Regions from separate parts of the Agromyces sp. 3263 genome, predicted to be linked through region 2. Evidence: predicted binding sites of a transcription regulator. Region 2 holds the regulator's gene; each other region holds the start of a gene.
The links. Region 2 encodes HrcA, which represses chaperone genes, less so after heat shock. Its sites were predicted from a motif close to TTNGCACTCGNNNNNNNCGAGTGCNAA; they were not measured.

Region 1 (9,904 bases), on a different contig from region 2:
GAACAACTCGTCGCCGCCGTTCGAGTACCCGCCCTCGTCGTCGAACGCCGCCTCGTCGTAGGTCACGGCGACCGCGATCGCGACCTTCTCCGAGGGCAGGTAGGCGTTGACCGCCGCGTATCCGTAGAAGAGCGGGTTCTGCAGCAGCCAGTCGCCCGAGATCCACAGGCCGAGCCCGTACGTCGCGAACTCGTCGAGGGGGCGGCAGTTGACGCATCCGTCGATCGCGCTCGTCCGTCCGCGCAGGTCGGTCGACGTCATCTCGTCGTACGACTCCTCGGAGAGCAACTCGCCGGTGCCCACGGCGATCGCGCTCGCGAGCAGGTCGTCGATGTTGCTCGTCTCGATGGCGCCCTGGGCGATGGTCCACGACGGGTTCCACGACGTCGAGTCCTCGTAGAACGGCGTGCCCGCGGGGATGCCGAAGAACGACCGCCGCTCCGAGCTGTAGGCGTGCAGCACCGGCTCGGGGATCTCCGCGGTGAGCGAGGCCGTCGTATTCGTCAGGCCCAGCGGGTCGAGCACCCGCTGCTGCAGGGCGTCCTCGAGCGGCATCCCGGTGACCTCCTCGAGCACCAGGCCGAGGATCACGTAGTTGGTGTGGGCGTACGCCCAGTTCGTGCCCGGCTCGAACCAGAGCGGCTTGTCGACGGCGAGCGCGAGCTGGTCCTCGGTCGTCCACGCCTTGAACACGTCGGCGTAGGCGATCTCGGCGAACTCCTCGTTGCCGAGCACGAAGTCCTGATATCCCGAGGTCATCTGCGCGAGCTGGCGCACCGTCACCTCGTCGGCGTGCGGCAGGTCGGGCAGGTACATCGACACCGGGTCGTCGAGGGTCATCATCCCCTCGTCGACGAGCTGCAGCAGCAGCGTCGCGACGTACGAGATCGCCACGGCGCCATTGCGGAAGTGCATGTCGGGGGTGGCCGGCACGCCCGTCATCGAATCGCCCACCGCGGCCCGCACGATCTCCTCGCCGTCGACCGTGGCGCGCACGATGACCGCCTTGAGGTGCGCCTCCTCCATGTAGTCGCGCACGATCTCCATCACCGCCTCGGCCTGCTCGGGGTCGGCCGTCTGGTGCTGCGCCGCGTCCGAACCCGGCGGCGCCGACGGCGACGACCCGCCCGCAGTGCAGCCCGTCACGAGCACGAGGGCGGAGATGGCGACCAGGACTTCCCCGAACACGGGGACGCACCGCGATGTACGCATACGCGAGTCTCTCGCCGCCCGAATCCGAACGGCAACACTTCGGCCGTTCTGGGGGTGCGCGCCATCCGCTCGCGACCTCGACTCAGCCCCAGAACCCGTCGTGCAGCGTGATGGCCTCGGGCAGGTCGGCCGGGCCGGCGACCGTGACGGGCCGGCCGCCGCGGGCGAACACCTCGCGGCACGGGAGGGCCATGGTGGGCACGCCCTCCTGCTCGGCGACGATGTCGCGCAGCCCGTCCTCGCCGAGGGCGTACACGACCCGGGCGATGCCGCTCCAGTAGATCGCGCCGGCGCACATCGCGCAGGGCTCGGTGCTCGTGTAGAGCGTGCTCGTCGCCAGCACCTCGGCGGGCAGCACGGATGCCGCCGCACGCACGACGTTCGTCTCGGCGTGCCCGGTGGGGTCGGCGTGGGTGACGACCGAGTTCATCGCCTCGACCGTGCGTCCGTCGGCGGTGACCACGAGCGACCCGAACGGATGGTCGCCCCGGGCGCGGGCGGCGGAGCCGAGGTCCACGCATCGGCGGAGCCACGCCAGGTCGGCCTCGGTCACCACGGTTCCGTCGGTCATGCGGCCCTCCCTCGTCGGTGAGTCCATTGTCGTGCGTGTCAACCCCGCGCCGGCGCGCCGACGGGCGTGTGATCGTGAGGAGGTCAGGGGAGGACACCATGAGCGACGCAACCGCGCACCACGACCCCGAGGGCACGAAGAAGCCCGACGGCCTCGGCGGGGAGGGCACGATCCCGAACGAACCCGACGGCGTGGGCGTCGGTGCGGGCGAGCCGACGACGTTCGAGCCCGAGGAGGATCCGGATGCCGCCTCGCAGCGCGACCCGGATGCGCCCGGCCCGGATGCGACCAGCCCAGACACGACCAGCCCAGACACGACCGACCCCGACGAGTCCGACGAGTCCGACGTGGACGGCCCTGACGCGGCGGAGGGCGTCGCGTTCTGACACGCCCCGCCTGCCTCAGCGCCCGCAGACCTCACCCCCGCTGAGTTCAGCTCCCGCTGACCTCCGCACCCGCCGGCGCCGACTCCCACCACGCGCCGGCGGCGTCGAGCGCGTCCACGTCGCCGCGGTCACCGAGCAGCTCCCAGCGCAGCAGCGACATCGGCACGTTGCCGTTGCGCCACACGGCGTCGTGCACCTCGCGGAGCGAGAACTCGGTGCCGTCGAGCGCGGCCGCGACCGCGGCATCCGCCACCAGCCGCATGACCTCGTGCTTGCCGACCAGGTACGACATCGCAAGGCCGGGCGTCGCCACGTAGTAGGCGGTCTCCTCGGTGGCGGTGCCGACGTCCATCGGCACCATGCGCACGAAGAAGTCGACGGCCTCGGGCAGGCTGAACGCCCCGGTGGCGAGGTTCACGTCGACGACGACACGCAACGCTCGCAGCCGCATGAAGTTGTGCACGATCACCCGCGAGTGCGGGGCGTCGGCGAAGAGCCCCGCCGTGAGCATGAGCTCCTCGTTGTAGTGCGCGATGCCCTCGTTGGCGACGGAGTCGATGAAGTGCCGCCGCATCGGGTCGGGCTGCGCCCACGACAGCGCGAGCTGCTGGCTGTGCGCGCCCTCGTGGATGATGCCGAGGCGCGGATCGCGCGCGTTCGCCGCGTCGAAGTACGGCAGGTCGGCAGACGGCTCGGGCACGTACGAGGTGGCGTCGTCGGCCACGCGCCGGACGCTCGTGAGGTCGTCGTTCACGCCGAGGAACGCGAGCGGCTCGAGGTAGGGCGGCGTCGGCGCGAAGCGGTAGCGGCGCAGCGTCTCGGGCTGGGAGAGCAGGCCCGCGGATTCGTAGAAGGCGCGCACCTCGGCTTCTGCCGCGGCCTCGGCCGTCGACTCGGCCTCGGCTGAGACGGCGAGCAGGGGCTCGGCGACGTCGCGGAAGCGGGCGCGGGTCGCCGCCTCCGCCACGATGCTGCGGTTCGCGTCCTGCATCGCGGCGCGCACCAGCTCCTCGGGATCGTGCGTCACGAGCGCGACGTGGCGCAGGTACCACGTGAAGGCCTCGCGTCCGACGGGCACGTCGGGCCCGAGCCGATCAGCGGATGCCGCGAGCCAGCCCCGGAACCGCTCGAGGTCCGCGCTCGCCCCGGGCTGAGCGGCGCGCAGCGCGGCGGCGGCCGTGGCATCCGTCAGCGGCACGACCTCGGCCACGGAGCGCTCGAGCCGCGCGCCGATCTCGTGGAGGTCGGCCGCCGCCACCCGGGCGAGGGTCGCGACGCCGGCGCGCTCGAGGTTCGTGATCGCCTGCTCCACGGCGGCGGGGATCGCCTCGAGCACGCGCACGAGGTCGGCCTGTCGCCGCTCGTCGAACGGCGGGGGCGGCAGCAGCAGGTCGAACCACGGGCCGAGCACCTGCGACGTGAGGAACACGGCGTCGCGCTCCCAGTTGCGGAGCACCTCGAGCTCCCAGTGCACTCGCGCGAGCGCGGCGCCGAGCAGCCGGTGGTCGACCTGCGTGCCGACGGGCAGCGCGCCGAGCCCCTCGGCATCGATCGCCTTCCAGCGATCGGCGAAGCCGGCGAGCGCGAGCGTGAACTCGTGGATCGCGGCACGGTCGAAGCGCGGCAGCCACCCGGCCGGGCGCTCGACGCGCGGGATGTCGTCGGACGTGCGGAACGAGGTGGCGTCGCGCCATTCCCAGAACTCGGCGCCGAGTCGTGCGAGGTCGGTTGCGAGCGACGTCATGCCCTCCACGCTAGACCCGGCCACCGACGGCAACAGCGGTGCACCTGGCAGGAGCCCGCCCCGCCGGGCGGCGGTGCGGGCTCCAGGTCGGTTCGGTCGCGTCAGCTCCCGTTGCCGCGGCCGGCCGTGACGGCCTGCTCGCCGCGGGAGACGGACTGCACCTCGACCTTGCGCGGCTTCGCCTGCTCGCTCACCGGGATGACGACGCTCAGGACGCCGTTCTCGTAGTGGGCGCTGATGCCCGAGGTGTCGAGCCCGTCGCCGAGGGTGAGCTGGCGCAGGAACGATCCGCTCGGACGCTCGCGCACGAGCCACTGCGCCTGCTCGTCGGAGCGGAGCGTGCGCTCGGCGCGGATGGTGAGCAGCTGACCGTCGATGTCGACGTCGACCGAGCCTGGGTCGACGCCGGGCAGGTCGGCGTTCAGCACGTAGTGGTCGCCATCGCGGTGCAGGTCGATCGGCATCACCCGCGGCCCCTGCCTCGAGTCGAGCATGGTCGCAGCGAGGCGGTCGAGGTCACGGAACGGGTCCCAGTACATGGCCATGATCGGCATTCCTCCCTGTGTCGCGGCCCTCGTCGGGCCGGTGTCCAAGACTTGAGTCGATCTCGCTCAAGTAGCTTCAGATTAGCACTCGCACCGCGAGAGTGCCAAGGGTGCAGGGGGTGACATCCGTCCGGAATTCGGGGCGACCGATCGTCACTGTGTCGCCGCCCGGAGCGCTTGCGGCAGCGACGCTCACCGCGTTGACTGGGGCGATGCGCGTCGTCATCGCCGGAGGTCACGGCAAGATCGCCCTCATCCTCGAACGCCTGCTCGCGGAGGCCGGTCACGAGCCTGTCGCGATCATCCGCAATCCCGACCAGCGCGCCGACGTCGACGCCACCGGTGCGGTCGCCGTGGTGCTCGACCTCGAGCACGCGTCGGTCGACGAGGTCGGCCAGGTGCTGAAGAACGCGGATGCCGCGGTGTTCGCCGCAGGCGCCGGCCCGGGCAGCTCGGCCGAGCGCAAGTTCACCGTCGACCGTGACGCCGCGATCCTGCTCGCCGACGCCGCCGAGGCCGCCGGTGTTTCCCGCCTCGTCGTCGTCTCGGCGATCGCGACCGACGAGTTCGACGCCGACTCCGACGACGTCTTCCAGCTCTACCTGCGTGCCAAGAGCGAAGCGGATGCCTCGGTGCGCGAGCGCGACCTCGACTGGACCATCGTGCGACCCGGCGGGCTCACGAACGAGCCCGGCACCGGGCGCGTGCGCGCCGCCACCGCGGTGCCCCGGGCATCCATTCCCCGTGCGGATGTCGCGGCGACGATCGCCGCCCTGCTCGCATCCGGCGCGGCATCCCGCACCCAGTTCGAGCTCGTGTCGGGTGACGACCCGATCGACCAGGCGCTGGCGTCGCTCGGCGGGCCCGACGCGGGCGACTGACGCGCGGCTGGTCGCCGGCCGGTCGGCGCCTGCCGTTCAGCCGAGCCGCACGAGGCGCGTCACGTCGTCGTCGGGCAGCTCGTCGGCGATCGCCGTGACCAGCATCGACTCGAGCGTCACGTTGCCGCCGTACGAACTGAGGAACGCCGTGTCGGCGGCGTCGCGCCCGGTCGCGATGCGCACGAGCGTCGACCGCGGCGCGAGCGTGGTGGCGTCGACGACATGCCATGCGCCGTCGACATGCGCCTCGGCGACCGCGTGGAAGTCCATCGGGTCGAGGCCCGGCGCGTAGACGGCGGCGAGGCGAGCCGGCACGTCGAGGGCGCGCAGCAGCCCGATCACGAGGTGGGCGTAGTCGCGGCACACGCCCTGGCCGGCGAGCAGCGTCTGCACCGCGCCGTCGGTCGGCTGGCTCGAACCGGGCACGTAGCTCAGGCGGGTGCCCACCCACGAGCTCACGGCGGCGAGCAGGTCGGCGCCGGCGAGCCCCGCGAACTCCGCGTGCGCGGTCGGCGCGAGCCGGTCGGCCTCGCCGTAGCGGCTGGGCCGGAGGTACTCCAGCAGTTCCAGCTCGGTTCCGGATGCCTCGTCGGCACGCCCGTCGACGGTGGCGCCGTAGTCGAGCGTGACCGTGCCGGGCGCGACGTCGACGACGTGGATGCGCGTGCCCGCGGCATCCGTCACCTCGCGGGGCTCGATCGCCTCGCCGTCGTGGCGGAGGTGGAGCCGCTCGGCAGGCGGGCGCGACGCCACGGCGACGATGAAGGCGAGCCGCGCCGGAGCGGCGACCTGCAGGGTGAGCTGGGCGGAGACGGATCGCTGCATGCGTGACACCTCGTTCGTCCTCGAAGGGCGTGCCGGGTGGCACCGTCCCATTCTCACCCGCGGCGACCCATCTGCCCAGCCCTCCCTCGCGCGGCTAGCCTGAGGGGCATGGGCATCTCGGCCACGCTGCGGGCCACGAAGCGGGTACCCCTGCTGCAGGTGGCGAAGTCGGCCGTCGCGACGATCGCCGCCTGGCTCATCGCGGGATGGCTGATCCCCGGGCCGCTGCCCGTGTTCGCCGCGATCGCCGCCCTGCTCGTGGTGCAGCCGAGCGTCAACCAGTCGCTCGGCAAGGCGGTCGAGCGCTCGATCGGGGTGATCCTCGGCGTCGTGATCGCCACGGGCATCTCGCTCGTGTTCGGGCAGAGCACCTGGATCATCCTGCTGGCCATCGTCGTCGCGATGCTCGTCGCCTGGACGCTGAAGATGACGCCGGGCACGTCGAACCAGGTCGCGATCAGCGCGATGCTCGTGCTCGCGCTCGGCGCGTCATCGCCCGAGTACGCTCTCGACCGCGTGCTCGAGACGCTCATCGGCGCGGCCATCGGCATCGTCGTCAACGTGGCGATCGTGCCGCCCGTGGCGGTGGCACCCGCGCGCGAGCACGTCGTCCGGCTCGGCGCCGAGCTCGCGGCATCCGTCGACCGGCTCGCGACCGCGCTCGAGTCCTCGCAGGCGCCCGCCGACGTCGAGGCGCTGATGATCGAGGCGCGGCTGCTGCGTCCGATGCGGGATGCCGCGGAGGCCGCGATCGACGCCGGCGAGGAGTCGCTCACCCTGAACCCGCGCCGGTCGGCGCACCGCGAGGAGCTCGCGGCGCTGCGCGACCTGCTCGACCTGCTGAGCCCGATCGTCACGCAGCTGATCGGCATGACACGGGCCTTCGCCGACCACTACGACGACGCGCTGCGCCGGGAACCGACCGTGCGTGCCATCGCCGAGCAGCTGCGCCGGGTCGCGCACGACGTGCGGCTCGCCGTGCGCGTCGCCGAGCCCGAGCCCGGGCCGGTCACGTCCGAGACGCCGGCGCTCACGTCGGCGCTCGTCATCGCGCCGCCGACGTCGGGGCACTGGATCCTCGTCGGCTCCCTCATGGAGGACCTGCGGCGCATCCGCGAGGAGCTCGGCGCCGGGTCGGCGTAGCCGCGAGGGTGCGCGCGGCCGTGACAGCCGGCGGGGGCATCAACCGAAGGTTCGACGCGCGCGCGGCGCCCCCCTGCCTAGGCTGGCGACGCAACCCGACCGGGATCCACCAGACGACGGCAGGAGCGACCATGACCACGACGTCCTCGACCACGACGACGACCGGCACCACCCGCAGCGGCCTCGCGAGGCAGCTCACGGTGGCGGTGAGCGCGGTGCTGGCGGTGATCGGCTCGTTCATCGGCTCGGGCGCGGCGGGCGGGCAGCCGATTCAGGATGCCGCGGGCGGCGCGCTCGCGGCGGACGCCACCCTGATCGCCCCGGGCACCGGCGCGTTCAGCATCTGGTCGGTCATCTACTTCGGCCTGCTCGCCTACGCGGTGTGGCAGTTCCTGCCCGGCCAGCGCACCGACGCCCGGCACCGCCGGCTCGGCTACCCGGTGGCCGCGTCGCTCCTGCTGAACGCCGCGTGGATCCTGAGCATCCAGTTCGACCTGCTCTGGCTCAGCGTGCCCGTGATCGTGGCGCTGCTCATCGTGCTCGTCGTCGCGTTCCGTATCTGCCTCGCGATGCCGCCGAGGAACGCCCTCGACGCGCTCGTGACCGACGGCACCATCGGTCTCTACCTCGGCTGGGTGATCGTGGCGACCGCGGCGAACATCACGGCGGCCCTCACCGCCACCGGCTGGGACGGCTGGGGCATCCCGCCCGAGACGTGGGCCGTGGTCGTGGTCGCCGTCGCGGGGCTCATCGGCATCGCCCTCGCCGTCTGGGACCGCGGGCGCGTCGCCCCCACGCTCTCGCTGGGCTGGGGACTCGCGTGGATCGCCGTCGCCCGCCTCACCGACGCGCCCGCGTCGACCGTCGTCGGCGTGACCGCGATCATCGCCACGGCGGCCGTCGTGCTCGTCACGGTCGCCGTGCGCGTGGCGGTCGAGCTGCGCCGCCGCCGCGCCACGGCCGCGCGCTCGTAGCCCCGCGCCGGCGGCGAGGCGGCGCCGACGACTTCGCCACGGCGGCCATGCCGGAGCGGCGACGCGAATCGCTATCGTCGAAGCGGAGAGGGGCACCATGTCGCAGCCGGGCGAGGGCGTCGCAGCACGCGGATTCGACTTCTTCAACGCCGGCGAGCTGCCCGCGCCGCAGCTGCCGTCGGACGAGGTGGTCGAGATCGTGCGCGCGGCGTGGGACCTCGACGTCGAGCTCACTCCCCTCGGCAGCCAGCAGGACCAGAACTTCCTCGCCCGCGCGCAGCCCGCCGAGGTCGACGCCGGCACCGGCGGCGCGGCGCCCATCGGCGTCGTGAAGATCACGAACCCCGCCTTCACCGCCGTGGAGCTCGCCGCCCAGGAGCTCGCCGCCGAGCGCATCGCGTCGGCCGCCCCGCACCTGCGCATCGCCACGACGACGACGGATGCCACGGGTGCGCCGCGCTCGATCCTCGCTGACACGAGCGAGGGCCCGCTCGGCATCCGCCTCATCGCGTACCTCCCCGGCGGCACCCTCACGGGCGGCTCGTACCTCTCCCCCACGGTGGTGGCGCGACTCGGACGGCTCGCCGCCGAGACGAGCCTCGCCCTCGCCGACTTCGACCACCCCGGCGTCGACCGCGTGCTGCAGTGGGACCCCCGGTTCGCGCCCGAGGTCGTCGGACTCCTCGCCCGGCATCACCCCGACCCCGCGAAACGTCAGCGGGTGACGGATGCCGCGGCGGCGGCCTGGGCGCACCTCGCCGCCGTCGCATCCGACCTGCCGCGCCAGGCCGTGCATCTCGACCTCACCGACGACAACGTGGTCTGCACCTCGGAGCGCGGCATGCGGATCCCCGACGGGCTCATCGACTTCGGCGACGTCACGCGCACCTGGGCCGTGGCGGAGCTGGCGATCACCGTCTCGTCGGTGCTGCACCACGCGGGCGCGGAGCCGGTCTCGGTGCTCCCGGCGATCACGGCCTTCCACGCGCTGCGCCCGATGTCGGCCGCCGAGGTCGCGGCGATCTGGCCGCTCGTCGTGCTGCGCGGCGCCGTGCTCGTGGTCAGCGGCGAGCACCAGGTGCAGCTCGACGGGGGCGACAACGCGTATGCCGCAGAGGGCATCGACCGCGAGTGGCAGATCTTCGAGCAGGCGACCTCGGTGCCGATCGAGGTGATGACGGGCGTGATCGCGGCGGCGATCGGCGTCTCGCCCTCGGCGGCGAGCGACGCGGCGAGCGACCTGATGGCTGCGACGTCGCCGCTCCGGCCGCTCCCCGGGGTCGACGCGGCGACGGCGGTGCGCCTCGACGTCTCCATCGAGTCCGACGACGTCGACGCCGGCGCATGGCTCGACCCCGGCCTCGAGGATCGGATCGCGCTCGCGGCGCTCGACGCGGGGGCCTCCGCCGCCTGGCTCGAGCGTGGAATCGCGCGACTGACCGGGAGCCGCATCCATTCGGCCGTCTCGTCGGCGACGATCCCGACCGGGATCGACGTGTGGTTCGGCGAGCCGCAGGCGCTCGGCGACGAGCCCTCGGTCGGCGGCGCACGCCTCGTCGCAGAGGGCGTCCTCGACGGCACGGCACCGGCCCGCACGCGCATCCGTTTTCGCGTCGAGCGCGA
Region 2 (9,904 bases):
AGCTCGGTGGCGGCCTGCACCGCGAGCTCGTCGCGATCGCCCTTCGCGAGCGCCTGCACGAGCGTGATGCGGATCGCAGGCGGCTCCTCGACGATGACCTCGTCGGCCTCGAGCGTGAGCTCGCGGGGCCCGGTCGCCGTGACGATGCCGAGCACGCGGATGCCGCGGCCGTCGCCGATCGCGATCCGCTCCCCCGTGCGCACCCGCGACACCGTCACCGCGTGCCGAGCCTCGTCGCCCGAGAGCCGGACGGTGGCACCGGGGGCGACGGACGCGAGGTCGAGGGACTCGTCGAGGTAGAGGTGGCTCATCGCGGCATCCGTCAGCCGAGGAAGCGGTCGCGGAGCCGCGCGAAGAGGCCCTGCTGGAAGTGGCTGAGCGCCGGGCCGGCCGCCTTCTTCGAGTGGGCGAACTGCTGGATGAGGTCGCGCTCCTTCGAGGAGAGCTTGGTGGGCGTGATGACCTGCACGCCGATCTTCAGGTCGCCACGACCGGTGCCGCGCAGCTTCGTGACGCCACGGTCCTTCACGGTGAGGATCTCGCCGCTCTGGAGTCCGGCATGGAGCTCGACGCGAACGTCGCCGTCGAGCGCCGGGATCGTGGTGTCGGCGCCGAGCACCGCGTCGGTCATGGCCACCTCGAGCGTGCAGAGCAGGTCGTCGCCGTTCCGGCTGAACACATCGTGGTTGCGCACCTTGATCTCGAGGTAGAGGTCGCCGTTCGGGCCCCCTGCCGGGCCGGCCTCGCCCGATCCGGGCATCTGCAGGCGCACGCCGGTGTCGACGCCGGCGGGGATGTCGACCGGCACGGTGCGGCGGGCGCGAACGCGGCCCTGGCCCTGGCAGGTGACGCAGGGCGTGGCGATGACGGTGCCGTAGCCGCGGCAGGTTCCGCAGGGGCTCGAGGTCATGACGTTGCCCAGCAGGGAGCGGACCGCGCGCTGGATCGAACCCGTCCCGTGGCAGATGTCGCACGTCACGGGCGACGTGCCCGGCTGGCAGCACGAGCCGTGGCAGGTCTCGCAGAGGATCGCGGTGTCGACCTCGATGTCGCGGTGCGTGCCGAAGATGACCTCCTCGAGCCCCACCTCGACACGGATGAGCGCGTCCTGGCCCCGTTCACGCCGCGACCGCGGCCCGCGTGTCTGCTGGCCGGCGCCGAAGAAGGTCTCGAAGATGTCCCCGAACCCACCGAAGTTCTGGCCGCCGGCGCCGCCGAATCCGCCTTGGCCGCCGAGGTCGTACTGCTCACGCTGCCTCGGGTCCGACAGCACGTCGTACGCGTGCGTGACCATCTTGAACCGCTCCGATGCATCGGCGCCCGGGTTCACGTCGGGGTGCAGCTCGCGCGCGAGGCGGCGGTAGGCCTTCTTGATCTCATCGGGGGTGGCGTCACGCGAGACGCCGAGGACCTCGTAGTGGTCTGCCACGGAGGGCGTGTCCTTTCGAATTGCCGGATGCCGGTCGATGCGACGGCAGCGGGGAATCAGCTCTCGCCGAGGGTGCGGGAGAGGTAGCGGGCGACGGCTCGCACAGCCGCCATGCTGTTGGAGTAGTCCATGCGGGTGGGGCCGACGATGCCGAGGCGCGAGACGTCGCGGCCGGGGATGGCGAACGCGCTCGACACGACAGAGGTCTCGCCGAGGCCGAACGAGGCGTTCTCGCGCCCGATGCGCACGGCGACGGCGTGCTCGTCACCGGCCATCTCGCCGAACAGCCGGAGCAGCACGACCTGCTCCTCGATCGCCTCGATGACCCCGAGGATCGACCCGGCGAAGTCCTGCTCGGTGCGCACGAGGTTGGCCGCCCCGGCCACCACGAGCCGGTCGTGTCGCTGGGCGCGCGCCTGCTCGGCGAGGGTCGCCGCGATCGTCTGCACGACGGCGGCGTGGCGGCCGTCGGCGCCGGGGATCTCGCCGGAGAGGGCGTCCGCGGCATCCGCCATCGTCCGCCCGTCGGCCAGGTCGTTGAGTCGCACCCGCAGCGCGGAGAGGGTCTCGTCGTCGACCGGCTCGTCGAGCACGACGAGGCGCTGCTCCACCTGCCCCGAGTCGGCGATCAGGATGCAGAGCACGCGGTCGGGCGCGAGGGAGACGAGCTCGACATGGCGCACGCGCGCGCTGCCGAACGAGGGGTACTGCACCACGGCGAGCTGCTTCGTCAGCTGGGCGATGAGCCGGACCGTGCGGGCGAGCAGCTCGTCGAGGTCGCTCGATTCGCCGAGGAAGGTCTCGATGGCCTGGCGCTGCGCCTGGCTCAGCGGACGCACGTCGGTGAGCTGGTCGACGAAGACGCGATAGCCCTTGTCGGTCGGGATGCGACCCGACGAGGTGTGCGGCGCCGCGATGAGCTCCTCCTCCTCGAGGAGGGCCATGTCGTTGCGGATCGTGGCGGCGGACACGCCGAAGGAGTGGCGCTCGACGATCGTCTTCGAACCCACCGGCTCGCGGGACGCGACGTAGTCCTGCACGATGGCGCGGAGCACTGCGAGACTGCGTTCGGAGACCATGGTCCTCGCTTCCCTCACCGCTTAGCACTCGTTCTGACTGAGTGCCAATCCTACCGCGAGAATCAGGGTCAGCACCGTTGCCGGGCCGCACGGCGCAGCGCTACCGTATGGGTACCCCGCGAGGCACCTTGCCTGCACCTTCCCTGCTGCAGTCGCGGTTCACCCCTTCTGAACCCCCCTGAAAGGCACGCACATGACCGACCCCAACGTCCAGCCGTCGGATCCGACGGGGCAGACCCCGCCTCCGCCTGCCGCACCGGCGACGCCCGACCCCGCCACGCACACCGCGCCGCCGCTGACCCACGAGCAGGACGTGCAGTGGGGCTCGTTCGCCCACCTCGGCGGCGTGCTCGGCTTCCTGCCGTCGCTCATCATCTGGCTCGTCTTCAAGGACCGCGGCGCGTTCACGAACACCGAGGCGAAGGAGGCGCTGAACTTCCAGATCACCCTCGTCTTCGGCTACATCATCTCGGCCATCCTCGTGGTCGTCTTCATCGGCGCGCTGCTCATGTGGGTCGTCTGGATCGTGGGCGTCGTCTTCTCGATCATCGCGTTCCTCCAGGCCAAGGACGGCAAGCACTACCGCTATCCGTTCGCCATCCGCCTCATCAAGTAGGCGCACGCCGGCAGCATCGATCCGCCCGTCGCGGGAGCGCCTATTCCCGCGGCGGGCGTTGCTGTGCCAGCATGAACCCGAACGAGTCTCGCCGAACGGACGAGCCCGAAGAAGGAGACCTCAATGTCCGACCAGACCCCGCCTCCGCCACCCCCGCAGGGACCCCCGCCGCCCCCGCCCCAGGGACCGCCGGCGCCGCCGCAGAACCCCTATGGCCAGAGCCAGCAGCTCAGCCCGAGCGATGAGAAGCTCTGGTCGACGCTCGTGCACATCGGCGGCATCTTCTTCAGCTTCGTGCCGGCGCTGCTGGGGTACCTGATCCTCAAGGACAAGGGCCCCTTCGTGCGCGAGCACACCGCGACCGCGCTGAACTTCCAGATCACCATGGCGATCGCCTACGTGGTCGGCATCGTGACGACGTTCATCGTGATCGGCATCTTCATCCTGATCGCGGTGTGGGTGCTCGTGATCGTCTTCAGCATCATCGCCGCGGTGAAGGCCAACCAGGGCCAGCTCTACACCTACCCGCTCACGATCAAGTTCGTGAGCTGAGCCTCACTCCTCCAGCAGGCGCCGCACCACGGCGTCCGCGAGCAGCCGCCCTCGTCTGGTGAGCGTCAGCACACCGGCGAGGGCGGCCTTCGCGTCCACGAGGCCATCCGCGATCAGGCCGACCACCGCGTGCCGCCCGCCCGCGTGCAGCGTGTCGATCCTGATGCCTTCCCGGATGCGCGTCAGGAGCAGCACCCGCTCGGTCTCCCGGGTGCCCGCGTCGAGCACCTCGCGTCCGACCGCGGGCGAGAGCTCCGCCGTGACCCGCTCCGCGTAGGCGGCCGGGTGCTTCGCGTTCCACCAGCGCACGCCTCCCACATGGCTGTGCGCGCCGGGACCCACGCCCCACCAGTCGTCGCCACGCCAGTACCCGAGGTTGTGGCGCGAGCGCTGCGAGGCATCCATCGCCCAGTTGCTCACCTCGTACCACTCGTACCCGGCCGCACCCAGCAGGTCGTCGGCGAGCTCGTACATGTCGGCCTCGAGGTCGTCGGACGGCGTCGCGAGCTCCCCGCGACGGATCTGGCGGGCGAGCTTCGTGCCCTCCTCGACGATGAGCGCGTAGGCGCTGACATGGTCTGGGCGCTCGGCCACCACCGCCTCGACGCTCCGGCGCCAGTCGCCCAGCGACTCGCCCGGCGTGCCGTAGATGAGGTCGAGGCTCACGTCGAGCCCGGCGTCGCGCGCCCAGCGCACCACGAGCGGCACCCGCGCGGGGTCGTGCGTGCGGTCGAGTGCCGCGAGCACGTGCGGCACCGCCGACTGCATGCCGAACGACACGCGCGTGAACCCCCCGTCGGCGAGACGACGCAGGTCGTCGGGTCCGACCGAGTCGGGGTTCGCCTCGGTCGTGACCTCGGCGCCCTCCTCGAATCCGAACTCGTCGCGCACGGCGCCGAGCATGCGCACCAGGTCGTCGGCGGGCAGCAGCGTCGGCGTGCCGCCCCCGAAGAACACGGTCGAGGCGAGGCGATGCGGCACTCCGGATGCCTCGAGCACCCGTCGCGACATCCGGATCTCACCGATCGCGTGGTCGGCGTAGTCCACCTGCCGCGCCCCCCTGAGTTCACCGGCGGTGTACGTGTTGAAGTCGCAGTAGCCGCAGCGCACCCGGCAGAACGGGACGTGCACGTAGACGCCGAACGCGCGCTCATGGGCGCCGACTGCGGCGGATGCCGGGACGAGGCCGTCGAGCGGCGCCGGATCGCCGAGCGGAAGGGCCGAGCCCACCGGCTACACGCCGCCCGCGGGGTGCAGGGCCCGCAGTTCGACGCGGGTGAGCTCCCGGCGCTTGCGGCGCTGCCGAGGAGCCACGAGGCGACGGATGCCGCCGGCGGTGCCGAGCAGCGACCGGATCGTGAGCCACACGGTGTCGTCCTCGCGGCGCTCGAGGATGAAGGACTCCTCGCCGCTCTCGGGCCCCTCCGCCGTGGTGCCGTAGGCGAAGCCGACGCGGTCGGGCTCGTCGATCACGTAGACGACGAGCACCGGGGTGTCGTGGTGGCGGAAGCGGCCCGAACGACGCAGCGTCGCGGTCATGCCGGCGGCGATGTACGGCGTGCCGTCGGCGCCGAAGCGCTCCTCGGTGCGCGGCGACGGCTGCTCGGCGAGCGGCGCTCCCTCGGCGTCGTAGACGATGCCCGGGTACTGCGCGCCCGTGCCCGTCGACACGTCGACGACCTCGAAGCCGGCGCCCTGCTGGATGCCCCAGGTCATGAGCGACTCCGCGGCGCGCTCGAAGCGCTCGATCCCGCTGCCGAGGCGCACGGAGTCCTCGGCAGGGCGATAGCCCTCGGGCGGGTAGCGCAACAAGTCGGGGGCGAGCGTCGCCCCGATCGCCCCGTAGGTGACCGACTGGTCGGTGAAGGTGCTTCGTCGGGTCATCGGGAACCTACTTCTTCGCGTCCTTCTTCTCGGTGTCGCCCGAGAGCGCGGCGATGAACGCCTCTTGGGGGACCTCGACGCGGCCGACCATCTTCATGCGCTTCTTGCCCTCCTTCTGCTTCTCGAGGAGCTTGCGCTTGCGCGTGATGTCGCCGCCGTAGCACTTGGCGAGCACGTCCTTGCGCATCGCGCGGATCGACTCACGCGCGATGATGCGGGCGCCGATGGCGGCCTGGATGGGCACCTCGAACTGCTGGCGCGGGATGAGCTCGCGCAGCCGCCCCGTCATGAGCACGCCGTAGGCGTACGCCTTGTCGCGGTGCACGATCGCGCTGAACGCGTCGACCTGCTCGCCCTGCAGCAGGATGTCGACCTTGACGAGGTCGGCGGCCTGGTCGCCGGTGGGCTCGTAGTCGAGCGACGCGTAGCCCGCGGTCTTCGACTTGAGCTGGTCGAAGAAGTCGAACACGATCTCGCCGAGCGGCATGTTGTAGCGGATCTCGACCCGGTCCTCACCGAGGTACTCCATGCCGAGCAGCGTGCCGCGGCGCGACTGGCAGAGCTCCATGATGGTGCCCACGTAGTCCTTCGGCGCGAGGATCGCGGCGCGCACCATGGGCTCCCGCACCTCGGAGATCTTCGCCCCGGTCGGGAACTCGCTCGGGTTCGTGACCGTGACGGTCTTGCGGTCCTCCGTGGTCACCTCGTAGACCACCGACGGCGCGGTGTTGATGATGTCGAGTCCGAACTCGCGGCGAAGCCGCTCGGTCACGATCTCGAGGTGCAGCAGGCCCAGGAACCCGGCGCGGAAGCCGAAGCCGAGGGCGACCGAGGTCTCGGGCTCGTACGCGAGCGCGGCATCCGACAGCTTGAGCTTGTCGAGCGCCTCGCGCAGCTCGGGGTAGTCGCTGCCGTCGATCGGGTAGAGACCCGAGAAGACCATCGGCAGGGGCTCGGTGTAGCCGGGCAGCGCCTCCGTGGCCGACTTCGCGGCCGTGGTGACGGTGTCGCCGACCTTCGACTGGCGCACGTCCTTCACGCCGGTGATGAGGTAGCCGACCTCGCCGACGCCGAGCCCCTTCGTGGGCGTGGGCTCGGGCGCGCTCACGCCGATCTCGAGGATCTCGTGCGTCGCCTTCGTCGACATCATCTGGATGCGCTCGCGCGGGTTCAGCTGGCCGTCGACCATGCGGACGTAGGTGACGACGCCGCGGTAGCTGTCGTAGACGGAGTCGAAGATCATGGCCCGTGCCGGGGCGGTCGCGTCGCCGACCGGAGCCGGGATGCGCTCGACCACCCGGTCGAGGAGCTCCTCGACGCCGACCCCCGTCTTGCCCGACACCTTGAGCACGTCGTCGGGCGAGCCGCCGATGAGGTCGGCGAGCTCGCGCGCGTACTTCTCGGGCTCCGCCGCGGGCAGGTCGATCTTGTTCAGCACGGGGATGATCTCGAGGTCGTTCTCGAGGGCGAGGTAGAGGTTCGCGAGCGTCTGCGCCTCGATGCCCTGCGCGGCGTCGACGAGAAGGATCGCTCCCTCGCAGGCGGCGAGCGAGCGGGAGACCTCGTAGCTGAAGTCGACGTGTCCGGGCGTGTCGATCATGTTCAGGGCGTACGACGTGTCCCCCACCTGCCAGGGCATGCGCACCGCCTGGCTCTTGATCGTGATGCCGCGCTCGCGCTCGATGTCCATGCGGTCGAGGTACTGGGCGCGCATGTCACGGTCGGAGACGACCCCGGTGATGCCGAGCATGCGGTCGGCGAGGGTGGACTTGCCGTGGTCGATGTGGGCGATGATGCAGAAGTTGCGGATCAGCGCGGGGTCGGTGGCAGCAGGCACCGGCGGATTGGCGGCTCGAGGGGACATCCCCACGATTCTCCCATGACTTTCGGTTCGCACTTTCGACGGATGCCGCCGTCAGGGCCGCCGGGCTACGCTGACAGCATCATGACCGTGATGGAAGACACCGACGCGCGCGTCGCGCCGTCCGCGCTCCGGCCGGTCTTCTTCACGCTCCGGCTCGGCCTGCACCTGCTCGTCGTCGGGCTCACGCTCTTCGTCGTCGTGCGCGCCCTGCTCGAGGACGCACCGACCGAGGTGCCGGTCACCATCCTCGCCGTGGCGTTCCTCGCCTGGTACGGCGCCGGCGTCGCCGTCGCGCACCGTCACTTCCCGACGTGGGCCCGCGTGCTGTGGCTCGTCGGCCTCCTGCTCCTGTGGCTGGCGATGTCGTTCCTGACACCGGATGCCGCGTTCCTCGCGTTCCCCCTCTTCTTCCTCGAGCTGCACGTGCTGGCGACGCCCATCGCGGTGCCGCTCGTCGTCATCACGTTCGGGCTCTCGGTCTGGGGCACGGCGTCGCACCTCGGGTTCGAGGTGGGCACCATCCTCGGGCCGATGATCAGCGCGGGCGTCGCCATCGTCATCGGCTCGGGCTACCGCGCCATGTCGCAGGAGACCCGCGATCGGCAGGCGCTCATCCTCGACCTGCTCGCCACCCGCGAGGAGCTCGCCGCGGCGAGCCGCGAGGCGGGCACGCTCGCCGAGCGCGAGCGCCTCGCCCGCGAGATCCACGACACCGTCGCCCAGGGCCTCTCGAGCATCCAGATGCTGCTCCATGCGGCCGAGCGCGACATCACCGACGAGCCCACGCGCGAGAAGCTGCGGCTCGCGCGCGAGACCGCCGCCGACAACCTCGGCGAGACGCGTCGCTTCATCCGGGAGCTCACGCCTCCGTCGCTCGATGAGCAGACGCTGCCCGCCGCGCTGCGCCGGCTCACCGACGCGATCAACGACCAGGCCGAGCAGTCGGGGTCGTCGACACGGGTGAGCTTCCGCCTCAGCGGCGACGCGGTGATGCTGCCCATGGCGATCGACGCGACCCTGCTGCGCATCGCGCAGGGTGCGCTCGCCAACGTGCTGCGCCACTCCGGCGCGGAGCGGGCCGAATTGACGCTGAGCTACCTCGGCGACGAGGTCGCGCTCGACGTCGTCGACGACGGGATCGGGTTCGACCCGCGCGCCGCCCAGCGCGAGGAGACCGACGGGGTCGCCTTCGGCCTGCGCGCCATGCGGCAGCGGGCCGAGCGGCAGGGCGGGTCGATCGAGATCGAGTCGGCTCCTGGCGATGGCACCGCGGTGTCCGTGCGCATCCCGGTGGTGCCCGTATGATCCGGCTCCTGCTCAGCGACGACCACCCTGTCGTGCGCGCCGGCATCCGCGCCCTGCTCGAGTCGGAGGCCGACCTCGAGGTGATCGCCGAGGCGGCGACGGCCGAGGACGCGGTTCGCCTCGCCGCGGCATCCGACGTCGATCTCGTGCTCATGGACCTGCAGTTCCCCGGCGCCATGCAGGGGGCGGAGGCGACGCGACGCATCCGCTCGCACCACGGCGCCCCGCGCGTGCTCGTGCTCACCAACTACGACACCGACGCCGACATCCTCGGTGCGATCGAGGCCGGCGCGAGCGGCTACCTCCTGAAGGATGCGCCGCCCGCCGAGCTCGTGGCCGCCGTGCGGGCCGCGGCCGTCGGCGAGGCGGCGCTCGCCTCCTCGGTGTCCTCGCGCCTCGACGCCTCCCAGGGCGCCGAGCGCCTCACCGTTCGCGAGGCCGAGGTGCTCACGCTCGTGGCCGACGGCCGGTCGAACCGCGACATCGGTCGCGAGCTGTTCCTCAGCGAGGCGACTGTGAAGTCGCACCTCGTGCACATCTTCACGAAGCTCGGGGTCGGCTCCCGCACGGCCGCCGTGGCACGGGCCCGCGAGCTCGGGGCGATCCGGTCGGGTTGACGGATGCCCCGCGCCCGCGTCGTGCTCGTGCACGGACTCCGCACCTCGGCCACGATGTGGCGGCGGCAGCTCGCCGCGCTCGCGCGTCACGACATCGACGCGGTCGCGATCGACCTCCCGTCGCACGGCACGCGCAGCGGCGAGCCGTTCACCCTCGACGACGCCATGCGGGTGATCGGCGAGGCGGTCCCCGAACGCGAGGCGCACGCGTCGAGCACGCCGACGCTGCTCGTCGGCCTCAGCCTCGGCGGGTACCTGTCGATCGAGTTCGCCTCGCGGCATCCGGGGCGGATCGACGGACTGGTCGCCGCCTCGTGCGGCACGCGGCCACGGGGCGTCGGACTCGAGGGCTATCGGCGGATCGCCGCGCTCATCGCCCGGCTCCCCGACCACGGGCGCGGCCTGAACGAGCTCACCGCGCGCATGTTCCTCCCGCCCGATGGGGTGGCGGACGTGCTGGCCGGGGGCGTCGCGCTGCACGCCATGGCCCCCGTGCTCGGTTCCATCGGCGGCCTCGACATCGAGGCCGCGCTCGCGCGCATCGACGTGCCGGTGTGG
Region 3 (9,904 bases), on a different contig from region 2:
GGGCACCGCCGCACGGCTCCCGCGCACGACGAAGGGCGTCTCCCGGAGGAGACGCCCTTCGCGTTGATCGGGCCCGCGGGCCGTGGATCGATTCGGACTAGAAGTCCATGCCGCCCGTGGGGTCGCCGGCCGGAACCGGGTTCTTCTCGGGCTTCTCGGCGACGACGGCCTCCGTGGTGAGGAAGAGGCCGGCGATCGATGCGGCATTCTGCAGCGCCGAACGCGTCACCTTGGCGGGGTCGATGATGCCCTGCGCGAGCAGGTCGCCGTACTCGCCGGTCGCGGCGTTGAGGCCGTGGCCGTCGGGCAGCTCCGCGACGCGGTTCGCCACGACGCCGGGCTCGAGGCCCGCGTTGAGTGCGATCTGCTTGAGCGGCGCCTCGATGGCGACCTTGACGATGTTCGCGCCGGTCGCCTCGTCGCCCGTGAGCGAGAGCTTCGCGAACGCCTTCGCGCCGGCCTGGATGAGGGCCACGCCACCACCGGCGACGATGCCCTCCTCGACGGCGGCCTTCGCGTTGCGGACGGCGTCCTCGATGCGGTGCTTGCGCTCCTTGAGCTCGACCTCGGTGGCCGCGCCCGCCTTGATGACGGCGACGCCGCCGGCGAGCTTCGCGAGGCGCTCCTGGAGCTTCTCGCGGTCGTAGTCCGAGTCGGTGTTCTCGATCTCGGCACGGATCTGCGCCACGCGGCCGGCGATGGCCTCGGGGTCGCCCGCGCCCTCGACGATGGTCGTCTCGTCCTTGGTGATGACGACCTTGCGGGCCTGGCCGAGCAGATCGAGGGTGACGTTCTCGAGCTTGAGGCCGACCTCCTCGGAGATGACCTGGCCGCCGGTGAGGATCGCGATGTCCTGCAGCTGCGCCTTGCGACGGTCGCCGAAGCCGGGAGCCTTCACGGCGACCGACTTGAAGATGCCGCGGATCTTGTTCACGATCAGGGTCGCGAGCGCCTCGCCGTCGACGTCCTCAGCGATGATGAGGAGCTGCTTGCCGGTCTGGATGACCTTGTCGACGATGGGGAGCAGGTCCTTGATGTTCGAGACCTTGCTGTTGACGATGAGGATGTACGGGTCCTCGAAGACCGCCTCCTGGCGCTCGGGGTCCGTGACGAAGTACGCCGACAGGTAGCCCTTGTCGAAGCGCATGCCCTCGGTCAGCTCCAGCTCGGTGCCGAAGGTGTTCGACTCCTCGACGGTGACGACGCCCTCCTTGCCGACCTTGTCGATCGCCTCGGCGATGATCTCGCCGATCTGGGGGTCGGCGGCGGAGATCGACGCGGTCGCGGCGATCTCTTCCTTGGTCTCGATCTCCTTCGCAGCGGCGAGGAGCTCCTCGGAGACGGCCGCGACGGCCTTCTCGATGCCGCGCTTCAGCGAGATGGGGTCGGCGCCTGCGGCCACGTTGCGGAGGCCCTCGCGCACGAGCGCCTGGGCGAGCACGACCGAGGTCGTGGTGCCGTCGCCGGCGACGTCATCGGTCTTCTTGGCGACCTCCTTGACGAGCTCGGCGCCGATCTTCTCGTACGGGTCGTCGAGCTCGATCTCCTTGGCGATCGACACGCCGTCGTTCGTGATCGTGGGGGCGCCCCACTTCTTCTCGAGCACGACGTTGCGACCGCGCGGGCCGAGGGTCACCTTGACCGCGTCGGCGAGCTGGTTGAGTCCACGCTCGAGCCCGCGGCGGGCCTCCTCGTTGAAAGCAATGATCTTTGCCATGTGTGTCTCTCGTCCCTTCTCGGACGTCTCAAAGATTCGTTGGTTAGCACTCAAATCGAGTGAGTGCTAAGACGATTCTGGCACTCGACCGTCACGAGTGCAAGCGAGCACGGATGCCGCGCGCCGCGGCTCAGGGCACGAACGTCGCCGAGCCCTCGTCGGGCACGAGCTCGACCCACGTGTTGCCCGGCGCGAGCCGGATCCGGCTGCCGTCGTCGGCCGTGAGGACGATCGGCGCGGCCGCGGCATCCTTCGTCCACGTCCCGTGCACCGTCCTGCCGGCGACCGAGGCCCATGCCTCGCCCGAGCCCACCATGACCGTGCGCGGCACCTCGCCGTAGCTCCAGTCGATGCCGACCCGCAGGGTGACGACGTTGGTCGCGCGCACCCGGTCGCCCGATGCCTCGGAGTCGGGTGCCCCCTCCTGGGAACGGAGCCATGCGCCGGAGGTCGCGTCCCACTCCCACGACGGGAATCGCGCCTCCGAGAAGACGAGGTCGATGCGCGAGGTCGGCGTCGCGGCGAGTGCCGGTGCGGCGAGGGGATCCCTCGTCCCGTAGGAGAACTGCACGGGCGGCGGCGCGAGCGAGGCGTTGCGCGAGACCGCCTCGGCGGCGGCGAGGATGACGTCGTGCGGACTCGGGCGCTCATCGGCGCGCTCGAAGAGCCCGGTGTCGTCGAAGTCGAAGACGATGTTGACGAGGGGCGTCGCCATCATCATCTCGACGAACTGCTCCTGCCCGCCCGAGTACGACATGATACCGCCGAACGGCGAGGCGATGTCGGGGTCCATGGGGCGCACCGATCGCACCGGGCCGACGGACTCGGGCACGTCGGAATGCCAGACCACGAGGTACCGGGTGAGCCCGCCCTCGACGAGCTCCTCGAACGCGATGTCGCTCCGGTTGAGGGCGATCTGCGGACGCGCCTCCTCATGGTTGTCGATCTTGACGGCGATCGACGGATGCGGCGCCGCCGGCTCCTCGAGTCGCGTGCCCCGCAGCGGGCTGAACGCGACGGTGACCGGCGGTCCGCTGTCGCCGGCCGGTCGAGCGGTCGGCGAGGGCGTCGCCACCGGCACGAGGACCGGCGGGCCGCTGCATCCGGTGACGAGCAGGACGGAGACCGCGACCACGGTGAGCGCTGCACCACGGAACGCGGCGGCCGAGCGAGCGGGCCACGCCATGCGGTCATGCTACCGATGCGCCGCACGCGAGGAGCGCCCCGGCGCGCCCGGATCTCGTCCGGCGACGAGTCGCGCCGTCAGGCCACGCGCGTCGGGAGGACGACGAGGAACGCGCCGCCGGCGAGCCGGCGGCGCGTTCGAGCTCTCGGGCTAGGCGGGACGCACGCCCTCGGCCTGCGGCCCCTTGGACCCCGTGCCGACCTCGAAGACGACCTGCTGGCCCTCTTCGAGCACCTTGTAGCCGGACATGTCGATCGCGGAGTAGTGGACGAACACGTCCTGGCCCCCGTCGTCGACGGTGATGAATCCATAACCCTTTTCAGCGTTGAACCACTTCACGGTTCCGTTCGCCATGCGTTGCTCCCATGTTGCCGTTCGTCGATCAGCACGTGCCTGTCGCCTGTACCGGGGCCCTCGGAACGTGCCGGCATGGCACCGAGGCGGCGCCGGGCGTGACACGGGAGAGAGCGACCAATTCCAGATACTAACGACGTGGTTTCGCGGCACAAGGGGTTCGGCGCAAGAAAATGTCGCGGAATGGCAACGATTCGCTGCGGATCACCCGCCGGTGGCCGTCGCGTAGTCGGATCCGACCACGAGCACGAGCGGGGTGCCGATCTGGGCGAACTGCTCGGAGAGGCGCACGTCGGCCTCGGGGATCGCGGCGGCGACACCGCGAGCGGCGCCCTCGAGATCGGGGGTGGCGTAGTAGACGACCGTCTCGGTCAGGTCGTTCTCACTCGCGTTGGCGGTCGTGCCGACGGGGATGCCCGCGGCCGTCAACGTCTCGGCCGCCCGGGCGGCGAGGCCGGCGGTCGTCGTGCCGTTCAGCACCGTGACGGGGATGTCGGGAGCGACCGTCGGCGGCGCGGTCACCGCGGGGGTGGGTGTGGGCGTGGCCACGCCGGTGTCGCCGAAGTTCAGCCGGTCGTTGAAGAGCACGACGCCGCCGATGCCGACCGCGACAAGCACGACGGTGACGAGCGCGGCCCAGCCGAACGCCACCCAGCCGGCGCCGCGCCGCGCGGGCGCGCGGTGCGCTCCGACCCGCTCGATGCCGTGCGGAATGGAGTCGAAACGATCGCGGGGGAACTTCTGCGCCATGAGGTCCAGTCGTCGGGGTCGGGGGCCGCGCTCAGTCGAGCGCGCGGCCGATCGAGAGCGAGCGACGGGCTCGCATCGCTGCGCGCGCCTCACGCATCCGTTGCAGGCGCTTGACGAGCATCGGGTCGTGACGGAGCGCAGCGGGTGAATCGATGAGCTCTCCGAGGATCCGATAGTACCGGGCGGCGGAGATGCCGAACTCGTCGCGGATGGCCTGCGCCTTGAGGCCCGGCTGCTGCCACGCACGGCCCTCGAAGGCCAGCACGCGGATCGCCCGGTCGTCGAGCACGGCGTCGCCGTCGCCGCGGGAGGGCACGTGCTCAACGCCCATGGGTCCTCCCGTCGCTCCCGGCCGCTCGCCGTTGCAGCACATCCTAGGGAACCGCCGCCGTGCGCACGCCGAGCGACCGCGGCGTGTGCATCCCGGGCGCCCGGAACACGTGGCATCCGTCACGCGTTGCACCTCGTGCAGGAAGACCTGCGAGCATTGGTGCCTGCCATCATGGCACCCGACCGGAAGGAGCACGCGTGGAGTACCGCGTGAACAAGAGCGACGAGGAATGGCGCGCGGAGCTCGGCGAGGAGCGCTACTCCGTGCTGCGCGAGGCCGCGACGGAGCGCCCGTGGACGGGCGAGCTGCTCGACGAGGAGCGGGCGGGCGTGTATGCGTGCGCGGCCTGCGGAGCCGAGCTCTTCAAGAGCGGCACCAAGTTCGACTCCGGCTGCGGCTGGCCCAGCTTCTACGAGTCGGTGCGGCCCGAGGCCGTGCAGCTCATCGAGGACACCTCCCTCGGCATGGTGCGCACCGAGGTGCGCTGCGCCGCCTGCGGCTCGCACCTCGGTCACGTCTTCCCCGACGGATTCGGCACGCCGACCGGCGACCGTTACTGCATGAACTCGATCGCCCTCGACTTCACCGCGGAGTCCTGAAGGGTGGCGTCGGTGCTCGACGCGGCCCTCGCCCGGCGGTCGTCGCCGAAGGTGACGGATGCCGCGCCCGACGATGCGGCGCTCGTCGCGCTGCTCGACGCGGCGGGCCGAGTCGCCGACCACGCCGCGCTCCGGCCGTGGCGGGTCATCGCGTTGCGCGGACCCGCGCGTGAGCGGCTCGGTGCCGCGCTTGCCGCTGCGGCCGGCGCCGAGGGCGAGGCCGCGGCGAAGCTCGCGGGAAAGCCCCTGCGCGCGCCACTGCTCCTGGCGGTGGTCGCGGTGACGACGCCCGACCACCCGAAGGTGCCCGAGTGGGAGCAGGAGGCCTCCGCGGCCGGCGTCGCGCACCTCTTGAGCCTGCTGCTCGACGACGCGGGGTGGGGCGTGATGTGGCGCACCGGCCCGTTCACGCGGCATCCGCTCGTCGCCGCGATGCACGGCCTGGCGCCGAACGAGCGACTGCTCGGCTGGCTCTATGTCGGCGGCCGCACGGAGGCGCGCCGGCCCGAGGGTCGCACCGACCCCCTCGCCGCGGCGCGACTCACGACGCTCGACTAGCCCCTTCGGCGGGTGCCGCGTCGTGCATCGGCCCGGGCGGTGCCGCATGGCGCCGGCGCGTCCACCCGACGCTCGCGATCACCACGGCCACCAGCGCCAGCAGGGTTCCGCCGATCGTGGCGGCGTCGACCGGGCGTCCGGCCGCCGGCGCGAGCAGGTCGAGCGACAGCGCCGCCGCGAGCTGCCCGGCGACACCGCACAGCGCGAGCACGAGCACGCCCACGATGCGCACGAGCACCGCCTGGCCGGCGATGAAGATGCAGCCGATCGCGCCGCCCGCGTACAGCCACGGCTCGGTGGGCATCGACTCGGGCCAGCCGACGGATGCCGCGTGCACGAGCATCACGACGACGAGGGCCGCGGTGCCGACCGCGAAGTTCCCGACGGTCGCCGTCAGCGCGCTCTCGGCCGCGCTGCGCACCCGCCCGTTCACGGCCTGCTGCCAGGCGGCCCCCAGGCCGGCGGTGAACGGCAGCAGCATCAGCAGCACGGGCACGTCGCCGCCGAGCTGGGCCGAGACCGCCCAGCCGACGGCTGCGAGCGCCAGCACGGCGCCGACCACTCGGGTGACGGTGAGCGGACGCCGGCCGCCGGGGCCGAGCCCGAGCAGGTCGAAGACGATGCCGCCGAGGGTCTGGCCCGCCACGATCGCCACGGTGAAGAGGGCCACGCCGACGACCGCGACCGAGAGGCCCTGGGTCGTCACGAACCAGGCGCCGGCGATGCCGCCGAAGAGCATCCACCAGGCGATCCGGCGCTCGCGGAGCGCGACGACCACCCGGCCGATGCCGACACGGCCCGGCCGCCACGCCGCGAGTACGACGAGGAGGATCACGAGGCCGCTCCCGAACGAGATCGCCGCCGCCGTGAACGGGTCGTCGAGCGCGTGGGCGAGCTGTCCGTTGATGCGCGACTGGAGCGCCGTCAGCGCGCCGCACGCGAGCGCGAACACGATCGCGAGCCACATCGGCAACCGCGTCCGTTCGACGTGGGCATGCCGATGCGGGTGCTCGGACGGTGCGACGGGCGCCGCGGCATCCGTGCTGGGATTCTCGGTCAAGAGCCGGCTGCGGGACTCGAACCCGCAACCACCGCTTTACAAGAGCGGTGCGCTACCAATTGCGCCAAGCCGGCGAGAGGCGATGCCTCCCCGACATCCTACCGACGGCACGAAGGCCCGGCGCGGGCCGGGCCTTCGCGGTCGGACGGATGACGACTACTGCGCCGGGGTGGGCGTGGGCGTCGGCGTGGGGGTGGACTCAGAGTCGTTGAACGTCTGGCTCGTCGCCTGCAGCACGAACGCCTGGAACTCCTGCGGGTCGTCGAGCGAGCCGCCGTACTGCTGGCCGTTCACGAGCACCGTCGGGGTGCCGGTGACGGAGGGCAGCTCGGGGTTGGTGTTCGGGATCGGCTCGGTCAGGGCGCGGTTCGTCGAGTCCTGGACCCAGGCCTTGAACTGCACGTCGTCGATGCACTTCTCGATCGTCGACTGGTTGCTCACCCCGACCTCCTCGGCGAGCGACTTGAGCTCGTCGTCGGTGAGGCCGGTGGAGCCCTCCTCGGGCTGGTTCTCGAAGAGGATCGCGTTGTAGTCGAAGAACGAGTCGGGCGACGACTCGGCGACGCACGCCGCCGCGTTGGCGGCACGCAGCGAGTACTGCGTTCCTGCCGACTTGTTCGTGAGGATCGCGATCGGGTGCACCTCGAGGGTGGCGGCGCCCGACTCGACCATGGTGCGCATCGACTCCGAGTTCGTGGCCTCGAACTGGCCGCAGAAGGGGCACAGGTAGTCGACGTAGATGACGATGTTGGCGACCTCGCCGCTGTCGTCGGGCACGGTCGGCGTGGGCGTCTCGCCCGCCGCGAGCGCCGGGGTCGAGACGGCGACGATGCCGCCGTCGTCACCGGCGGTCAGCAGGATGCCGTCGCTCGCCATGTTCTGCGGACCGGGTCCCTCGGGCTTCACGCTCTGGAAGATGAGGGTGCCGACGAGCGCGGCGATGGCGACGACCGCCACGATGATGCCGCCCTGGATCAGGATCTTGTTGCGGCGCTCCCGCTTCTTCTGCTCCTCGCGGAGAAGCCTGGCCTTCTCTCGGGCCGCCTCTCTGCGTTCATTTCGGGATGGGCGTGGCTGATTCGATCCGCCGTAGGTCATCGATGGTCACTCCGGTCGCTGTGGGTGCGCGCGCGTATGCATGCGAACGCACCCACGATAGTAGGAAGCATGTCTGGGAATCACCCAAGCGGATGCCGGATGCGTGCCGTTCCCGGCATGGGAATCACCCGAGCGCCGAGCGCAAGGCGTCGGGGCCCGATTCGGCCGCACCCCGCGCGCATGCGATACTGATGAGGCGTCGACGTCGACGCGCTTCCATTCACTACGGATCGTCCGGCACGTACCTGCCGGTGAAGGAGACAGAAGAACCATGGCATCAGTCACGTTCGACAAGGCCACCCGGCTCTACCCCGGTGGCACCCGCCCGGCGGTCGACAAGCTCGACCTGGACGTCGCAGACGGCGAGTTCCTCGTCCTCGTCGGCCCTTCCGGTTGCGGCAAGTCCACGTCGCTCCGCATGCTCGCCGGCCTCGAAGAGGTCAACGAGGGCAACATCTTCATCGGCGACCGCAACGTCACCGACGTGCCGCCGAAGGACCGCGACATCGCGATGGTCTTCCAGAACTACGCGCTCTACCCCCACATGACCGTCGCCGAGAACATGGGCTTCGCGCTCAAGATCGCCGGCGTCGGCAAGGACGAGCGCGCCGCTCGCGTCCTCGAGGCCGCGAAGCTGCTCGACCTCGAGCCCTACCTGGCTCGCAAGCCGAAGGCGCTCTCGGGCGGCCAGCGTCAGCGCGTCGCCATGGGCCGCGCGATCGTGCGCCAGCCGCAGGTGTTCCTCATGGACGAGCCGCTGTCGAACCTCGACGCCAAGCTCCGCGTGCAGACCCGCACCCAGATCGCCTCGCTGCAGCGCCGTCTCGGCGTCACCACGGTCTACGTCACCCACGACCAGACCGAGGCCCTGACCATGGGCGACCGCATCGCGGTCCTGAAGGACGGCATCCTGCAGCAGGTCGGCACTCCGCGCGACCTGTACGAGGCGCCGAACAACGTGTTCGTGGCCGGCTTCATCGGCTCGCCTGCGATGAACCTGTTCCACGCCGACCTCGTCGAGGGCGGGATCATGTTCGGCACCGCCAACGTGCCGGTCGAGCGTGAGGCGCTCGCCGACGCGAGCAGCAAGGTCGCCACGATCGGCGTGCGCCCCGAGGACATCGTCGTCTCGCCGAACGAGGGCGAGGGCCTCGCGGTCGACGTCGACCTCGTCGAGGAGCTCGGCGCCGACGGCTACCTCTACGGGCACTCGACGGTCGAGGGCAAGCGCACCGACATCGTCGCGCGCGTCGACGGCCGCGTGCACCCGAACGCCGGCGACCGCGTGTACCTCACCGCCACGCCGGGCCACGTGCACATCTTCGACTCCGAGTCGGGCCTCCGCCTCAGCAAGAAGCCGATCGTCGCCTGACGTTCCACGCAGCACCGGGATGCCGGTCGGGCTTCGGCCCGGCCGGCATCGCCGTGTCCCCGGCCGGCCTCGCCGTGGCCGCGGCCGGCGTCACCCCGTCTGCGGCCGCCACCACCGACGACTACGCTGAACCACGATGAGCGGCTCACTTTCGATCACCTCGGCCATGGCCGATCCGGCACTGCTCGACCTCCCCTGGGACCTCCCGCTGGAGTCCTGGCCGAGCGACACCATCGCCGCGCTGCCGAAGGGCATCTCACGCCACCTCGTGCGGTTCGCCCACCTGGGCGGCCATGTCGTGGCGATCAAGGAGACCACGGCCGACATGGCCAAGGGCGAGTACGAGATGCTGCGACTGCTGCAGCGTACCGAGATCCCCTGCGTCGAGCCCGTCGCGGTCATCACGAACCGAACGGATGCCGAGGGCGAGCCCCTGAAGCCGGTGCTCGTCACCCGGCATCTCCGGTTCTCCCTCCCCTACCGCGCGCTCTTCTCCCAGACGCTCCGGCCCGACACCGCGACCCGGCTCATCGACGCCCTCGCGGTGCTGCTCGTGCGACTGCACATCGTCGGGTTCTTCTGGGGCGACGTGTCGCTGTCGAACACCCTGTTCCGGCGGGATGCGGGCGCCTTCGCGGCCTACCTCGTCGACGCCGAGACCGGCAAGCTCTACGAGGGCGGCCTGTCGAACGGCCAGCGCGAGAACGACCTCGAGATCGCCCGGGTGAACATCGCCGGCGAGCTCCTCGACCTCGAAGCGGGTGGCCGCGTCGCCGACGAGCTCGACCCGGTGCGCATCTCCAACGGCATCGTCGAGGCGTACCGCAGCCTGTGGAAGGAGCTCACGGGCTCCGAGTCGTTCTCGACCGCCGAACGCTG

Region 1: a site for HrcA is predicted at 4,540-4,566, ahead of J2X63_RS10100 (Hsp20/alpha crystallin family protein). Genes of this name have one in related genera too.
Region 3: a site for HrcA is predicted at 1,761-1,787, ahead of groL (chaperonin GroEL). Genes of this name have one in related genera too.

The regions. Positions count from the first base shown of each region.
Region 1 is NZ_JAVDUV010000001.1:2,181,738-2,191,641, reverse strand. Features, by position in the region: gene J2X63_RS10120 (serine hydrolase domain-containing protein) at 1-1,188, opposite strand, end outside; gene J2X63_RS10115 (nucleoside deaminase) at 1,295-1,783, opposite strand; gene J2X63_RS10110 (hypothetical protein) at 1,882-2,169, shown strand; gene J2X63_RS10105 (DUF885 family protein) at 2,216-3,913, opposite strand; gene J2X63_RS10100 (Hsp20/alpha crystallin family protein) at 4,015-4,458, opposite strand; gene J2X63_RS10095 (NAD(P)H-binding protein) at 4,671-5,339, shown strand; gene J2X63_RS10090 (transglutaminase family protein) at 5,376-6,164, opposite strand; gene J2X63_RS10085 (FUSC family protein) at 6,273-7,307, shown strand; gene J2X63_RS10080 (tryptophan-rich sensory protein) at 7,439-8,281, shown strand; gene J2X63_RS10075 (aminotransferase class III-fold pyridoxal phosphate-dependent enzyme) at 8,379-9,904, shown strand, end outside.
Region 2 is NZ_JAVDUV010000002.1:146,280-156,183, reverse strand. Features, by position in the region: gene J2X63_RS13910 (16S rRNA (uracil(1498)-N(3))-methyltransferase) at 1-311, opposite strand, end outside; gene dnaJ (molecular chaperone DnaJ) at 323-1,429, opposite strand; gene hrcA (heat-inducible transcriptional repressor HrcA) at 1,486-2,508, opposite strand; gene J2X63_RS13895 (DUF4870 domain-containing protein) at 2,702-3,124, shown strand; gene J2X63_RS13890 (DUF4870 domain-containing protein) at 3,248-3,676, shown strand; gene hemW (radical SAM family heme chaperone HemW) at 3,680-4,906, opposite strand; gene J2X63_RS13880 (DUF1990 family protein) at 4,910-5,560, opposite strand; gene lepA (translation elongation factor 4) at 5,568-7,424, opposite strand; gene J2X63_RS13870 (sensor histidine kinase) at 7,506-8,729, shown strand; gene J2X63_RS13865 (response regulator transcription factor) at 8,726-9,346, shown strand; gene J2X63_RS13860 (alpha/beta hydrolase) at 9,350-9,904, shown strand, end outside.
Region 3 is NZ_JAVDUV010000001.1:2,791,314-2,801,217, reverse strand. Features, by position in the region: gene groL (chaperonin GroEL) at 98-1,717, opposite strand; gene J2X63_RS12795 (DUF3048 domain-containing protein) at 1,848-2,903, opposite strand; gene J2X63_RS12790 (cold-shock protein) at 3,054-3,257, opposite strand; gene J2X63_RS12785 (LytR C-terminal domain-containing protein) at 3,462-4,007, opposite strand; gene J2X63_RS12780 (DUF3263 domain-containing protein) at 4,039-4,338, opposite strand; gene msrB (peptide-methionine (R)-S-oxide reductase MsrB) at 4,536-4,937, shown strand; gene J2X63_RS12770 (nitroreductase family protein) at 4,941-5,495, shown strand; gene J2X63_RS12765 (DMT family transporter) at 5,479-6,555, opposite strand; tRNA gene J2X63_RS12760 (tRNA-Thr) at 6,557-6,629, opposite strand; gene J2X63_RS12755 (thioredoxin domain-containing protein) at 6,712-7,653, opposite strand; gene J2X63_RS12750 (ABC transporter ATP-binding protein) at 7,925-9,025, shown strand; gene J2X63_RS12745 (DUF4032 domain-containing protein) at 9,162-9,904, shown strand, end outside.